One region of the Rothia sp. HC945 genome, then DNA from elsewhere that is predicted to be linked to it. Evidence: riboswitches for the same ligand, from Rfam matches in the RefSeq annotation. Region 1 holds a riboswitch; the other holds the start of a gene.
The links. A riboswitch is a leader RNA that binds a small molecule or an ion and turns the genes downstream of it on or off. The one in region 1 is predicted to bind S-adenosylmethionine.

Region 1 (7,164 bases):
CTGATGGCTTCGGTGTGGACCACCGACGCGGAGAAGGGCAGGAAGTTCGCCGAGCGGATCAACGCGGGCATGACCTTCGTGAACACTCACATGGACTCCAGCCCTGAGTTCCCCTTCGGCGGGATCAACCGTTCGGGCTATGGTCGCGAGAACGCCCAGTGGGCACTCCAGCAGTTCACCAATGAGCGGACCGTCCGTGTGAACAACCAGCAGCTCTAGTCTGCTTTCCGTGTCGGAGGCACCACCGCTCACCAGGTCCGCCTCCAACGGATAACGAGGGGTCGGGCACCGATACCGGGAAAATCCCCGGTCGGCGCCCGGCCCCTTGTTGCATCCGGTCACTTCCAACCGTCACCGGTCCATCAGTCGACGTCCGCCTCGGGGCCTCCGCGACGATGACGCGGTGCAGGGTGGTTCCCCGTGGCGAGCTCGGACTCGCCACCGACCCGACGCGCATCGGTCTCATCGGGATCATCGTTGATGCGGTTGTGGCGGAAGTGCCCCAAGGCGGTCAGCGCCACCCCGGCCGCGACCCACACCATGAGGGTCCACCACTGCTGGGCCGTCGGGGCATCGGGGAAGTAGCTCAGGGACCTCAGGAGCGTGTTGGACGCGCCGGGCACCAGATACTGTCCGATCCTTCCCCAAGGCTCAACCATGAATTGCCACGGGGCCTGCGCCCCGGACAGCGGATTGCCCAGGAGCATGGTCACGACGGCGCCGATACCGATACCGGGCGCCCCGAGAATCGCCGTGCACCCCAGGATGAAGGTTGCCGTCGCCATGGCCGAGAGCCCGAAGGCCAACCACACGAGCCCGAAGTTGCCCTGCACGAAACCGAACCACGTGTGGAGGATCAGGGTCAGGCTGAGGCCGCAGGCCGCACCATAGGCCACGGCCGCGATCAGCCGCCGCCACACTCCCTTGACCAAGAATGTGATCAACACGCCGCCGAGCATGCCACCGAGCACCAGCGGGAAGGCCGCCGCGGCCAGCCCAGACCCGTTGGAATCGTCGTCCGAAAGGGGCACGACCTCGGTCTCGGCCACCTTGGTATCGGCGGCCTTCTCCTGCATGGCCAGGGCCTTCTGCGCCTGCTCGGGTTTCAGCTGACCGCCCGAGGCGGCCTTCATCTGCTCGACCTGGCCGGTGATCTGGCCCTTGGTCTGCTGCGTGAGTTGATCGGCGATGCCGCTCATGACCTGCGTGGCGGCCGAATTCGACGCCGGTGCGGTCAGAACCTCCGGGGCCCCTGGCTGCTCGGCCAGGATCACGGCGCCGTAGGTCTCGCGGTGCTTGATCTGGTTGACGGCGTCATCGCGACTGTCGGCAGACACGAAGTCGAAGGTGTCCCCCGACTTTTCGCTGATCTTGTCCTCGAACTGGTCCACGGTCTTCTGCGGACCAGCGACACTGACCGGCATGTTGTGTGCCTCGGAGGTCTTGGTCGGCCAGGTGAAGGCCAGGACGAAGACCGTCACGATCAGCGCCGCGAGCACCGAAACCCCAAAAACCTTGCCGAGGTGGCTTCCGACGTGCTCTTTCGCGGTGGTGGTTGCGGATTCGGCGCCCGTGCGCCGCGAATCCTGAACGCTCATAGCGGCTCCTAAACAGAATGATCCTTCTAGTTGCGTTCACAATAACAGAACAGGTATTCTTTTTCCATGCCGAGGTTGTCAGAGTCATCAAAGATCGAGCGGCGTGAGCGCATCATCGCCGCAGCGCGCCGTTGCTTCCTGAACAAGGGCTTCTCCAACACCTCCATGGCTGACATCGTCGCGGAGTCCGGGATGTCCCCCGGGTCGATCTATTCCCACTTCGATGGCAAGGCATCCATCATGCGCGGCACCGCGGAGCACATTTTCGGCGCGACCCTCAAGGATCTGACCGATATGGAGACTGAAACGGGGGACCCACTGGCCCTCTCGGAGGTCGCCCGGTTGCTGATCGAAACCTTGTTCTCGATCGACTTCGGTCCGCTGCTCCTCCAGTTCGTCGCGGAATCTACCGTGAACTCTGAGGTCCACGAGGTCGCCCAGGAAAACATCCGCCGGGGCCGCACACTGCTTGCGGGAGTACTCGAACCCTGGTCGGAGATGAAGGTCAGTCAGGGTGCCGACCCGGACGACGTCGTCGCCGACCCCTCCCGACTGGCGAACGTCCTCATGCTCCTGTTCCACGGCCTTCTGATCCGCACCGCCGTGGACACGGATGCAGATCGGGATCAGCTCATTGAGGACGCGCTGAAATTGATCCCGTAGGACCGTTTCGGGCGGTAAGGCCCGGCCGGTCCGCATCGATGCGAACCGGCCGGGCCCGTGAAACAACCGTCAGACCGTCACGGCCGCGCGCAGACGCCGAGCGGACTCGACGAGTCGAGCCAGGGCCGCGGTGGTCTCCTCGTATCCGCGGGTCTTGAGACCGCAGTCGGGATTCGCCCAGAGACGGTCGCGAGGGATCGCTCGGGACGCCGCGGAGAGCAGGTCCTCGATTTCCCCGACCGTGGGCACACGAGGTGAGTGAATGTCCCACACCCCCGGTCCGATGCCTCGCTCGAATCCGATATCCGCGAGCGGGTCCAGCAACTCCATCCGCGAGCGCGCCGCCTCGACGCTCGTGACATCGGCATCCAATGCGTCGATGGCGGACAGCACCTCGCCGAACTCCGAATAGCACAGATGGGTGTGGATCTGGGTTTCGGCCCGAACCCCAGACGTCGCGATCCGGAAGGACCGGACCGACCAGTCAAGATAGTCCGGCCTGTCCCGTTCCCTGAGCGGGAGCAGCTCACGCAGGGCGGGTTCATCCACCTGGACGACGCCGATACCGGCTCTCTCGAGGTCCTCCACCTCGTCCCGGAGAGCGAGGGCGACCTGCTGGGCCGTGTCCGCGAGCGGTTGGTCCTCACGGACGAACGACCAGGCCAGGATCGTCACCGGGCCGGTCAGCATGCCCTTGACCGGCTTGGTGGTCAGCGATTGGGCGTAGCTGATCCACGGAACGGTGATGGCCTCTCCCCTGACGCCGGGTCCTTCGCGGCTGACGTCCCCCCACAGGATCGATGGCCGGGTGCACCTGGACCCGTAGGACTGGACCCAGCCGTACCGGGTCACGTCGAATCCGTCGAGGTTCTCCGCGAAGTACTGGACCATATCGTTGCGTTCCGGTTCGCCGTGGACCAGAACGTCCAGCCCGAGGTCCTCCTGGAGAGAAATGACCGACCGGATCTCCTGCTTGAGCCTTTCGACGTATTCCGCCTCGCCGAGGCGGCCTGCCCTGTAGTCTGCGCGCACCGACCTGATGTCTGCGGTCTGGGGGAAAGACCCGATCGTCGTCGTCGGGACATCGGGCAGGTTCGCTGCGATGCCGTCGGAGGCCTGCTTCCGTTGGCGCTCTACCGCGGTCTCCCGATGGCAGTCGGCCTCGGTCAGACCCGAGACCCTCTCGCGCACATCGGCATCGCGCGTGCCCCGGGCCTCGGCGCGGTGCCGAATGGCCTCATCGGACGCTTCGAGGTGATCGGCGATCGCCTCGGATCCTTCGGCCAGCCCCTTGGCCAGGATCACGGTCTCGCCGACCTTTTGGTCTGCGAACGCGAGCCACCGGAGCGGCTGATCGTTGAGCCGGTCCTCCCGGGAGGCGTCGTGCGGGACGTGGATGAGCGACGTCGACGTGCTCACCGACACTCTCGCCCCCGCCTCGTGCAGCTCCTCGAGCAGTGCGAGCGTTCTGCGCAAGTCGGTGCGCCAGATGTTCTGTCCGTTGACGACGCCGGCCACCAGAACCGGGGCATCCGCGGAAGTGAACAGCGCGAGCTGATCCGCGCTCGGTTCGCGGAGCCGTCCCCCGTCCGGGCCGGAGACCAGGTCCACGTGCACGGCATCGACCCCCGCGTCGACCAGCGGCTCCAGGAGATCCTCTGCGTCTCCGTAGGGGGTCGCGACGAGGATCGACGGGTCGTTGGGCGTCCGTGCGGCCGTCAGGTGCCGATACGCGTCACGGATGCGACCAGCCAGGTCGGACCGGTGATGCTCGGTCACGAGTGCGGGCTCCTCGATCTGAATCCACTGCGCTCCTTCGGCCGACAACTGGTCGATCAGCCGTCGATAGACCTCGACGAGATCATCGAGCCGGTCCAGAGGGTCGAAGCCTTCGGGGGCGGCGTCATCTGCCTTCGACAGCAGGAGGAAGGAGACCGGCCCCAGAAGCGCGGGTCGCAGTGGGGTATCGGAATCTCCGTTGCCGGCACGGAACTGCCCGATGAGTTCCCGCGGATCCGCGGCGAACGGGGTCTGTGGTCCGATCTCGGGAACCAGGTAGTGGTAATTGGTGTTGAACCACTTGGTCATTTCCAAAGGCCCCCGGGCCTCGTCGCCTCGGGCCAGAACGAAGGATGCGTCCCGGTCCAAACGTCCGTCCTCATCGGCGAGGTCTGCGAAACGCGTGGGCACTGCACCCGTCGCCAGGATGGCGTCGAGAACCTGATCGTAGAGGGCGAACGAGGCCGGTATCGACGAGTCCTGAGTGAGGCCGAGATCCGCGAGCCGACGCACATCCCGCGCACGCAGGGCGTCGACGGAATCGGTCAGCTCACGGGATCCGCTGCCGGAAGCCCAGTAGGATTCGAGGGCCTTCTTGAGCTCCCGGTCGCGCCCGATCCTGGGGTAACCCAAGATGCTCGCTCCAGGGAAAGGACGGCCACGGGTGGCCGACGGGCTCTCGTCGGTGATGGGGTTCGGGGCGTTGGTTTCGGTCACGGTGATCTCCTCACGTTGTTTTCTGTCGACGGACGGGTGTTTCAATGGCGTACCCCGACGCAGACCGAGTCGGTCCACGAGCTCGAGTGCTGCCGGGTGCTCGTTGAAGGTGTAGATGTGCAGGCCGGGCGCCCCGGCGTCGAGGGCCCGACGGGCGAATTCCTCGGCCGAGTCCACCCCCACGGCCAGGCGTTCGGCGAACGACCCGGCCGATTCGAGGCGGGAGGCGAGCTCCCGGTTGGGCTCGATGCCCGCCAGATCGCACACACGCAGGTACCTGCGCAGGCTGGTCACGGGCAGGATGCCGGGGATGAGCGGCAGGTCGACGTCGTTGGCGCGGGCCCGGCCGACCAGCCCGGCGTAGTCTTCCGGATCGGGGTAGACCTGGGTGATGGCGAAGTCCGCTCCTGCCCTCTGCTTCGCGAGCAGAACTTCGGTGTCGTGGTGGATGCTCGAGGATTCCGGGTGCCGAACCGGGTACGCCGCGACCCCGACCGCGAGGCGCCCCGCACACAATTTGGCCGATCCTCTGGCCTCGACGCGGCGGATGAGCTCGACGAGATGTCGGGCGAAGGGCAATTCGCCCTCGCGGAGCGAGTAGCCTTCGGGCCTGTCTCCGCGCAGGGCCAGGAGCCCCCGGACCCCGAGAGCGATGATCTCCTCGACCAGATCCTCGAGTTCGGCGGCGTTCTGCCCGGTCGAGAGGATATGGGCCAACGGCTTCAGATCGGTCTCGTCCACGAGGTGGCGCAGGAGGTCGATGCTCTGCCGTCTCCTGTCCCCTGCCAAGGCGGCCGTCACCGACACATAGTCGGGGCGCGTGGGCTCGAGTTCGGCGATGGTGGCCCTCAGGGCCTCCGCACTCAGGCTGCTGTGCGGCGGATAGAGCTCGAAGGACAGTGCTGGTCCGTCTTCACGTTTCACGCCGGGTCTCCTTTCGGTACACCCGACGGAGGCGGCGTCAGTCGATACGCGGGCCCCACGACCGAAAGCACGGGATCGGCCGGGGAATGCGCCCGGCGTCGTCGAAGGACTACCGATACACTCCATCGGACCTGGCGGGAGCACCGTGCCTCGGAACCGTTGGGGTGCACGAGGCGGTTGCTGCGGCGTCGTCGAGCCAGGTCTCTCGGCCGCTCTGGATAGATACGCAAGTATTCAAACCCGGTCTCCTGAGCGGCCGCAAGGATGAGGTGTCTTTGACGCCACGTGTCGCGTCATTGAGCACAACGACGGGCCGAAGAAATACCGGTGTCATATAAGGACGACCCACGTTTTTATGACTCAGGCACGTAAGGTTCCACGTTTTTCTCGCGCGGGAGCGACACTCCGTGAGGCTTCCGATGTCGGCGAATCGCCGTACGTCGTCGGGAACGAAACCAATTCGCGACCGAATCGTGACCATTTGTTGATTTATTTCCCGGGCTGGGCGTGAAAATCATAAATAGGCGATTTCGCATATGCGCGTTCCGGCCTGGATTCATTGTGGGTCGGTACTCCCTCATGTTTTGATGGGAAGGTCAGTTCAATCACCATTGAGAGGAAAGCATGACCGAGAATCACGAGTCCCCGGCCGGGAACCAGCCTCCTCAGTACGGGAGCAACCCCAGCGGCGGACAGCCCCAGTACCCGGGCGGACAGCCCCAGTACCAAGGCGGCGACGCAGGAAACGGTCATGGTCCTCTCCAGAACCAGGGCGGAGATCTGGCCGCACCCAAGGCCGTGAACACCGCCGCCCGGCTGATCTACATTTCAGCGGCCATCAGCCTGATCAGTTTGATCATCTCCCCGTTCGTCCTCATGGGCACCGACGAGTACAAGTCCCTGCAGGACCAGGGGCAGGGCGGCTACGCCTGGGGCATCCTCGCCGTTGGGGCCGTCTTCTCGCTGATCCTCATCGTCCTCCAGGTGCTCTCCGCCAGGGCGGCAACCCGAGGCAAGAATTGGGGCAGGATCGTCCTGCTCATTCTCGCAATCCTGAGCCTGCTCGGCCTGGGCGGTGCCTTCCAGGACGCCCCGGGAATCATTGGGGCCATCGGAACCATTCTCCTGATCATCGGCACGATCATGTTGTGGGTCGGGGAGAGCGGACGCTGGTTCAAGGAACTCAAGCAGCGCCGGAACCCCATGAATCGTTGATCCTCGGAGTGCTTTGACAGCCTCGGCAAACGAGGACCACACTGGATACAAGGCACTGGGCCGCAGGTTGCCCCGGGCTCCATTATTTAGCCGCTACGAGCGGCCTTCCGCCGAGAGGCGCACCCGGTCCAGTGCCCCATACTTCGAAAAGAACCCCCGCTTCGGCGGGGGTTCTTTTCTGTCCGGGTTCCGCCGTTGGTCGACTCTCCTCCAGGGGGGGGTCCCTCGGGGGCCAGGTCGCACACGTCGTGCGGCATGTGTCTGTCCT
Region 2 (7,164 bases), on a different contig from region 1:
GCGCTGTCCCGGCCTTGCTGGTCCTGGCATTACGCTTCCTCTTCGCTGACGAGAGTCCCATGTGGGCGGCCCACAACTTGGGCATGGAAGAGGCCGTAAAGATCCTCGGCAAGAACTTCCCCGCCACAGAATTCGTGGTGGGAGAGGGAGAAGAGGAAAAGGACGCCGATACTCGCATCGGTCGCATCTTCGAGCGTCAATATCGTGTCCGGTCCCTTGTTGTTGCGGTGGTGAGCGGCTTCCAAGCAGTCCAATATTTTGCCGTCGGATTCTATCTGCCCGTGATCGTGGGGCTGATCTTCGGGCTGGACGTCATTTCCATCGTCACCGGTACCATTCTGCTGAACGTGTTCGGTCTCCTGGGCGGCGGTATTCAGCCATTCCTCACGCATCGATTTGGCGGGCGCATGCTCACGTTGATCGGCAGCGGCATCTGCGTCGTCGCACTGATCGCCGTCGGTCTGGTGCAGGTGGAATCCGCACCGTACCTGGCTGCGACTCTCGTGGGCGCTTTTATTTTCGGCCATTCCTTCGGGCCGGGGGCACAGGGCAAGACGATGGCGACGCTGTCATATCCCACCGATCTGCGTGGCACAGGAACGGGTTGGGCCGAGGCGTGCAGCCGCCTGGGGTCCATCGTCGGGTTTTATGTCTTCCCCTTGGTCATAGCCGCGCTGGGATTGTCCCAAACGATGCTCATTCTCGCGGCTGTTCCTCTGATCATTTTCGTCACCGTCCTAGTGGCGCGCTGGGACCCGAAGAACGTCGAAATCGAGGCCGAATCCGTCATGCCTGAACGCGTCCGAGGCACATAGGTCGTGGCCCTCGAGCCTACACACTGGTTATGAGGGTCGACGCACAGTTCGCAGTTCAGGACGAACTGTGCGCACGCCGTCGTACCCGCTGCCCGCTCGATGAAATAGGCTCGAGACAGGCACTCATCCGCCGTTGAACCACGCCGATGCCGAAAGGAACCATTGAAGTCACCCGTAAGGAAGTACCTGCACCAGCTCTTCAATGACACGACCGCCATGGACGGCGGCAACCTCGCCGATTACATTCCCGAGCTCGCCAAGGCGGACCCGGAGGTTTTCTCGATCGCCCTGACCACCATCGACGGTCGCACCTATTCGGTGGGCGACGACGAGCGCGAGTTCACGATCCAATCGATTTCGAAGCCGTTCGCCTACGCCTCTGCCCTCACCGACAGGGGCCTGGAGGCGATCAGCGCGAAAGTCGGCGTCGAGCCCACGGGTGAGGCTTTCAACGAGCTCTCCCTCGAGAAGGGCACGAACCGACCGAAGAACCCCATGATCAACGCGGGGGCCATCACCATCCACAGCATGCTGGCGGAACCCGATTCCTCCCTGGAGGACAGGGCCAACCACACCGTGGAGTTCTTCTCTCGCCTCGCGGGTCGAAAACTCGAAATGGACGAGTCCGTGTTCCGCTCGGAGCTCGAGACGGCGGACCGGAATTTTGCTCTGGCCCACATGCTGAGGAACCTCGGTGTCTTCGAGGAACACGCACACCAGGTCGTCGCCGGGTACGTCGCCCAGTGCGCCATCAAGGTCAACGTCCGTGATCTCGCCGTCATGGGCGCAACCCTGGCCAACCGGGGTATGCACCCCTTCACGGGTGAACGCGTGGCGAGCCGGGACGTGGCCCGCCAAGTGCTCGCGGTGATGGTCTCGGCCGGGATGTACGACGCCTCGGGGACCTGGTTCTCCGACGTCGGAATCCCCGCGAAGTCGGGTGTGTCGGGCGGAATCCTCGGGGTCCTGCCCGGTCAGGTCGGTATCGGCGTGTTCTCCCCCCGCTTGGATCCGAAGGGCAACAGCGTCCGGGGAGTCAACGTGTTCAACAAGCTCTCCCAGGACATGGGCCTCCACCTGCTCAACGCCGGTATTTTCGGGTCCAACACCATCCGCTCGGTCAGCGAGGGCGACGACGAGACCGTGATGCGGCTCCAGGGAGTCATCCAGTTCTCCGGTGCCGAGGCGATCCTGCACCGCATGGCATCCCTCGAATGCGACCCGGGAACCATGGTCTTCGACCTCACCAAGGTGACCCGTTTGGACGCCATGGCCCGCCGCATGTTCCTGGAGGGCCTCCGCCGGCTCACCGCCGACGGTCACCGTGTGGAACTCATCGACCCGGATGAGGTCCTTCCCGACCCGGATCTGGGCGGCAAGAGGTACCCGATCCAACGTGAAACCCCTTAGAGACTGCTGGTCGAGACTCCGGGGTCAGCGCACTCCGGCCAGGGCTCGATCGAGGTCGGCCTGCAAATCCTCGACGTCCTCGATGCCCACTGAGAGGCGCACGACGTCGCTCGGCGGGGCCTCGGGGGTGCCCTTGGTCGACCCGTGGGTCATGGTCGCGGGGTGGGATATCAGCGACTCGACTCCCCCGAGACTCACGGAGAGCCCGAACACCTCGGTGGACTCGGCAAACGCCCTGGCCGCGGCTTCGCCGCCGCGTACACGCAGGGACACGATCCCGCCGAATCCGGACATCTGTCTCGCGGCGACGTCGTGCCCCGGATGCTCCGGAAGACCCGGGTACCAGACCTGTTCAACGTCGTTTCGGTCCCCGAGCCATTCGGCAATGGTCTGAGCATTTTCGCAGTGCTGCCGGATGCGGACGCCGAGGGTCTTGAGGCCGCGCGAGGTGAGGAAGGCATCCTGCGGACCCGCGACGGCGCCGCAGGCAAATTGTTGGAATTGCAACAACTCGGCCAGCGACTGCTCCTCCCACACCGCGTCACCGACGACCAGGGCACCGCCCAACACATCGGAATGCCCACCGATGTACTTGGTGGTCGAGTGGACCACGACGTCGGCGCCCCACGTCAAAGGATTCTGGAGCGCGGGCGAGGCGAACGTGTTGTCCACGACCAGCAGAGCTCCGGCGGCATGAGCGGCCTCAGCCCATTCGCGGAGGTCGACGATGCTCAGCAAGGGGTTGGTCGGGGTCTCGACCCAAAGAACGGTCGCGGACGGATCCGCCAGCAGGCGGTCGCGCTCGTCGGTTCTGGCCGGGGGCACGAACGCGGTCTCGACTCCCCACCTGGAATACAACTGGCTGAGGAGGCGATGGGTCCCGCCATAGGTCTCCGCCGCCGCCACCACGGTGTTTCCGGGACGGAGCACCGAACGCAGAAGGGCGTCCTCCGCGGCGATCCCCGACGCGAAGGCAAAGGCGTGGCTCCCGTTCTCGACCTGCGCGAGTTGCGTCTCCAGGGCGGTGCGCGTCGGGTTTCCGCCGCGCGAGTACTCGTATCCGCTCTTGAGCGTCTCGACCCCGTCCTGCGTGAACGTCGAGGTCTGGTAGATGGGCGGGATCACGGCCCCCGTCAGCGGGTCCGGTTCCTGACCTGCATGGACAGCAGTCGTTCTGAATCCGGGCCGAACCACGGACGGCTCCGTCCTCGCGGAGGTCCCGTCCTGCGCAGGCCGGCGTGACCCGAGATCGTTGATGTCTTGCGTCGCGGTCATGCTCGTACGGTCTCCTTCTCGCGTGCGGTGGGTGCCTGGTTCGGGCCGGTTCCGGTGACCCTGTCGAGCGACGTCGAGAGGTCCTGCCACAGGTCCTCGACGTCTTCGCGCCCGAGAGCCAACCGAACGGTCCGCTCGGTGATCTCTCCTGCCTCCCTGAGTTCGGGCGTGAGCCGACAGTGGGTCGTCCACGCGGGGTGGGTCGCCATCGAGCGTCCGTCGCCGAGGTTGGCGGCGAGCTTGAACAGTTCCAACGAGTCGAAGAATCGCTCGACGTCGTCCGTTGTCCCGTCGATCTCGAAGGAGAGGACCGCCCCGGTACCGCGCGGGAAGTCGCGATCGGCGATCGCGGCGTCGCTCGAGCCGGGGAGGCTCGGGTGCCGCACGCTCCGCACGCGGGGATGGGCGGCCAAGCGCCGGGCGATCCCTTCCGCGACCCGGCAGTGACGGTCTACCCGGACGTCCAGGGTCTCGATGCCTTCCAGTGCCTGCTGTGCATTCCACGGCGCCAGGCTCGGGCCGAGATCGTTGAGCAGCTGCGCCCTGACGAGGTGAAGGAAGGCCCCATGCTCGCCGTGCCCCGCGACCAACGACTGATTGCCGAATCGGCGGCGCGGCGCGGTGAACTGCGGCCATCGGGCCGCATCACTGCTCGGCGAGAACCGTCCGGTGTCCACAACGATTCCGGCCAGCGCGCTGCCGTTGCCGGTCAGGTACTTCGTGACCGAGTGAACGACGACGTCGGCCCCGAGTCTTCCCGGTTGCAGGAGGTGCGGCGTCGCAAGGGTGTTGTCCACCACGAGCGCGGCTCCGGCGGCGTGTGCGACGGCTGCGAGCTCAGGAATGTCCGGGAGATCGGCGTGCGGGTTTCCGATGGATTCCACGAGGAAGGCCCGGGTCCGTTCCGTCACGGCTCGTTCCCACTCGTTCGGGCGATGAGGGTCGACCCACGTCACGGCGATGCCCGCCTCGGCGAGCGTGTCGTTGAGGAGGTCGGCGGTGCCGCCGTAGATGCGGTTCGAAGCGACCACGTGTCCCGCGGGAATCTCGGGGTGCGGCTCGCCGTCCTGGCTCTGCCCCGAGCGCCCGGCCAAGGCAAGAAGGGTCAGGGTCAGCGCGGCCTGTCCGGAGGACGTCGCGACGGCACCGACGCCGCCCTCGAGCTCGGCCAGGCGACGTTCCAGAAGTCCCACGGTGGGGCTTCCGGTCCTCGAGTACGTGAATCCGGGTTCCCGCTGGCCGAAGCATTCCCTGGCATCGCGCAGAGTATCGAATTCGTAGGAGGCGGTCAGGTAAAGCGGCGGTCGAACCGGGCGGGCCGACGGCTGGTCGGCCGTTCCACCGTGGATCTGCACCGTGCCGAGCCCGGGTGCCTGCGGGTATTCGTCTGCTGACATCGTGATCCCCCTCGAAGGCGGGGCGCCGAGTCCTTCTCGTGACGCCGTGCTTGCCGGGGAGCGGTGTGCTCCCGGCCGGATCTTCATCTGGGGCACCCCATCACAGCGGAAAGGGTTGCCGACCGGTCAGCCAGAGCTTCAAGACCGGTGCTCGTGATCCTGATAGTGAACTTACAACCTAGTCAGCGGCCTCGGAAGGACATGACCTCCGATTCCGCCGCCACGTCACACACGGTTCACCCGAAGCCCGAAGACGTCATATGACGTTCGCGGGGTCGCCATCGTGACGGGTTCCGGGGACCGCGTCGATGAGTGTCCGAGTCAGTCGCTCCCGCGGGGCGTCGAAGACTTCCCCCGCCGGTCCGGACTCGATCACGCGCCCCTCGGCCATGACCAGGACGTCGTCGGAGATCTGGCGGATGACGGCCAGGTCGTGACTGATGAACACGTACGAGAGCCCCAGTCGCTCCTGGAGGTCGGCCAGGAGATCAAGGATCTGGGCCTGGACCGAAACATCAAGCGCCGAGACCGGTTCGTCCAGCACGATGAGCTCGGGATCGACCGCGAGCGCCCGAGCGATCGAGACGCGTTGCCTTTGGCCCCCGGAGAGCTCCGCGGGTCGGCGACCGGCCAGGTCACGAGGGAGAGCCACGAGGTCCAGGAGCTCGGTGACGCGTTCCGCACGCTCCGCGCGGGATCCGATGCGGAAGCCGCGCAATGGTTCCCCGATCGATGCGGCCACGGTGTATTTCGGGTCGAGGGAACCCGTCGGATCCTGATGGACGAAGCGCGCCCGAGTGGCCAGTTCTCTCCCCTGTCGCCTGTTCCGTGCCAGGGTTTTCCCGAAGACCTCCAAGACCCCCTGGTCGTAGGATTCCAGGCCGAGGAGAATGCGTGCCGTCGTCGATTTTCCGGACCCCGATTCGCCCACGATCCCCAGCGTGCGCCCGGGGGCCAGCTCGAGGTCGACGTCGGTCACTGCCTGGACCCGGTGCGGTCCCGCACCGAAAGCCTTGTTGAGCCCCTTGGCTCGCACCACGGGCGTGGTTCCCTCCGGAACGGCGCCGGTTTTCCGGTCCGGTACCGCGTGCACCGCCGGCGACGCCGACATCAGTCTCCGAGTGTATTCGTGCTGGGGGTCGGCGAAGACGCGTTCAGCGCGCCCTTCTTCCACCACACGACCTTTCTCCATGACCAGGATACGGTCCGCGCGATCGCGGGCCACACCGAGGTCGTGCGTGATCAGCAACAGGCCTGCTCCTGCACGGGCGACCCGATCCTCCAGGAGGTCCAGGATGCTCTTCTGGGCCGAGACGTCGAGCGCGGAGGTCGGCTCGTCGGCGATCACGAGACGGGGTTCACGCGCGAGAGCGAGGGCGATGAGGACCCGCTGGCGCTGGCCCCCGGAGAGTTCGTGCGGGTACCGCGACCCGTGGAGTTCGGGGTCGAGTCCGACGTCGGCGAGCGCCGTCGTGATCCGTGCGGCGGCCTGGCGACGCGCGATTCCCGCGGCCCGCAGCGTCTCGGACAGCTGGGAAGAAATCGTGCGCACCGGGTTGAGACCCGTCCCGGTGTCCTGGGGAACGTATCCCAGCAGGTCGCCGCGGACGTGCTTCCACGCCTTCTCGGAGGCGCCGCGCATGTCCTGTCCCATCAGCCGTTGTTCGGCCGTTCGTGCGTGCGCGGAACCCGGGAGCAACCCGGCGGCCACGGCGGCGGTGGTCGATTTGCCCGATCCGGATTCCCCGACGACGGCCAGGGTCTGCCCGACCGGTACGGTCAGCGATACGCCCTCGACCGCGGGAGACGCGGTGGGTGCGTAGCGCACGGTCAGTTCGCGCAGGGTGAGGGCGGCGATCTGGTTGTCGGGCCCGTGATCCACGTGAGCGCGGCCCGACCCTTCGGTATCCGCCTCGTGATGGTTCGCGTCCATGGGTCCGGACGCCGCGGGTTGTGTTTCCGCGGCGCGCTGCTGTGCTCGGGATCGTGCCAGGGTTGGGGTCCAGGGAGTCATGATGGTCTCCTCTCCGTTTGGAGGGCGTGGGCAATGCGATTGACGGATACGACGACGCCCGCGATCACCAGCCCGGGGATCACGGTCATCCACCACGAACTGGCGAGGTAGTCCCGGCCCTCGGAGATCAGGAGGCCCCATTCGGGGTCGGGCGGCTGGGTCCCGAATCCGAGAAAGCTCAGGGCCGAGATCGCGAGAACCGCCGCACCGAACTCGATGGCGGCGAGAGCGCCGACGGGTCCGATCGCGTGGG

Region 2: linked by a shared signal. The riboswitch ahead of AB0Y14_RS07750 (PLP-dependent transferase) and the one ahead of metE (5-methyltetrahydropteroyltriglutamate--homocysteine S-methyltransferase) in region 1 are both predicted to bind S-adenosylmethionine.

Annotation. Positions count from the first base shown of each region.
Region 1 covers NZ_JBFCSN010000003.1:96,301-103,464, forward strand. Annotated here, with positions in the region: gene AB0Y14_RS10455 (NAD-dependent succinate-semialdehyde dehydrogenase) at 1-219, shown strand, start outside; gene AB0Y14_RS10460 (ABC transporter permease) at 363-1,598, opposite strand; gene AB0Y14_RS10465 (TetR/AcrR family transcriptional regulator) at 1,665-2,261, shown strand; gene metE (5-methyltetrahydropteroyltriglutamate--homocysteine S-methyltransferase) at 2,331-5,681, opposite strand; SAM riboswitch class I at 5,801-5,906, opposite strand; gene AB0Y14_RS10475 (hypothetical protein) at 6,306-6,896, shown strand.
Region 2 covers NZ_JBFCSN010000001.1:1,746,713-1,753,876, forward strand. Annotated here, with positions in the region: gene AB0Y14_RS07735 (MFS transporter) at 1-815, shown strand, start outside; gene AB0Y14_RS07740 (glutaminase) at 978-2,225, shown strand; gene AB0Y14_RS07745 (cystathionine gamma-synthase) at 2,250-3,500, opposite strand; gene AB0Y14_RS07750 (PLP-dependent transferase) at 3,497-4,897, opposite strand; SAM riboswitch class IV at 4,939-5,056, opposite strand; gene AB0Y14_RS07755 (dipeptide ABC transporter ATP-binding protein) at 5,154-6,911, opposite strand; gene AB0Y14_RS07760 (ABC transporter permease) at 6,908-7,164, opposite strand, start outside.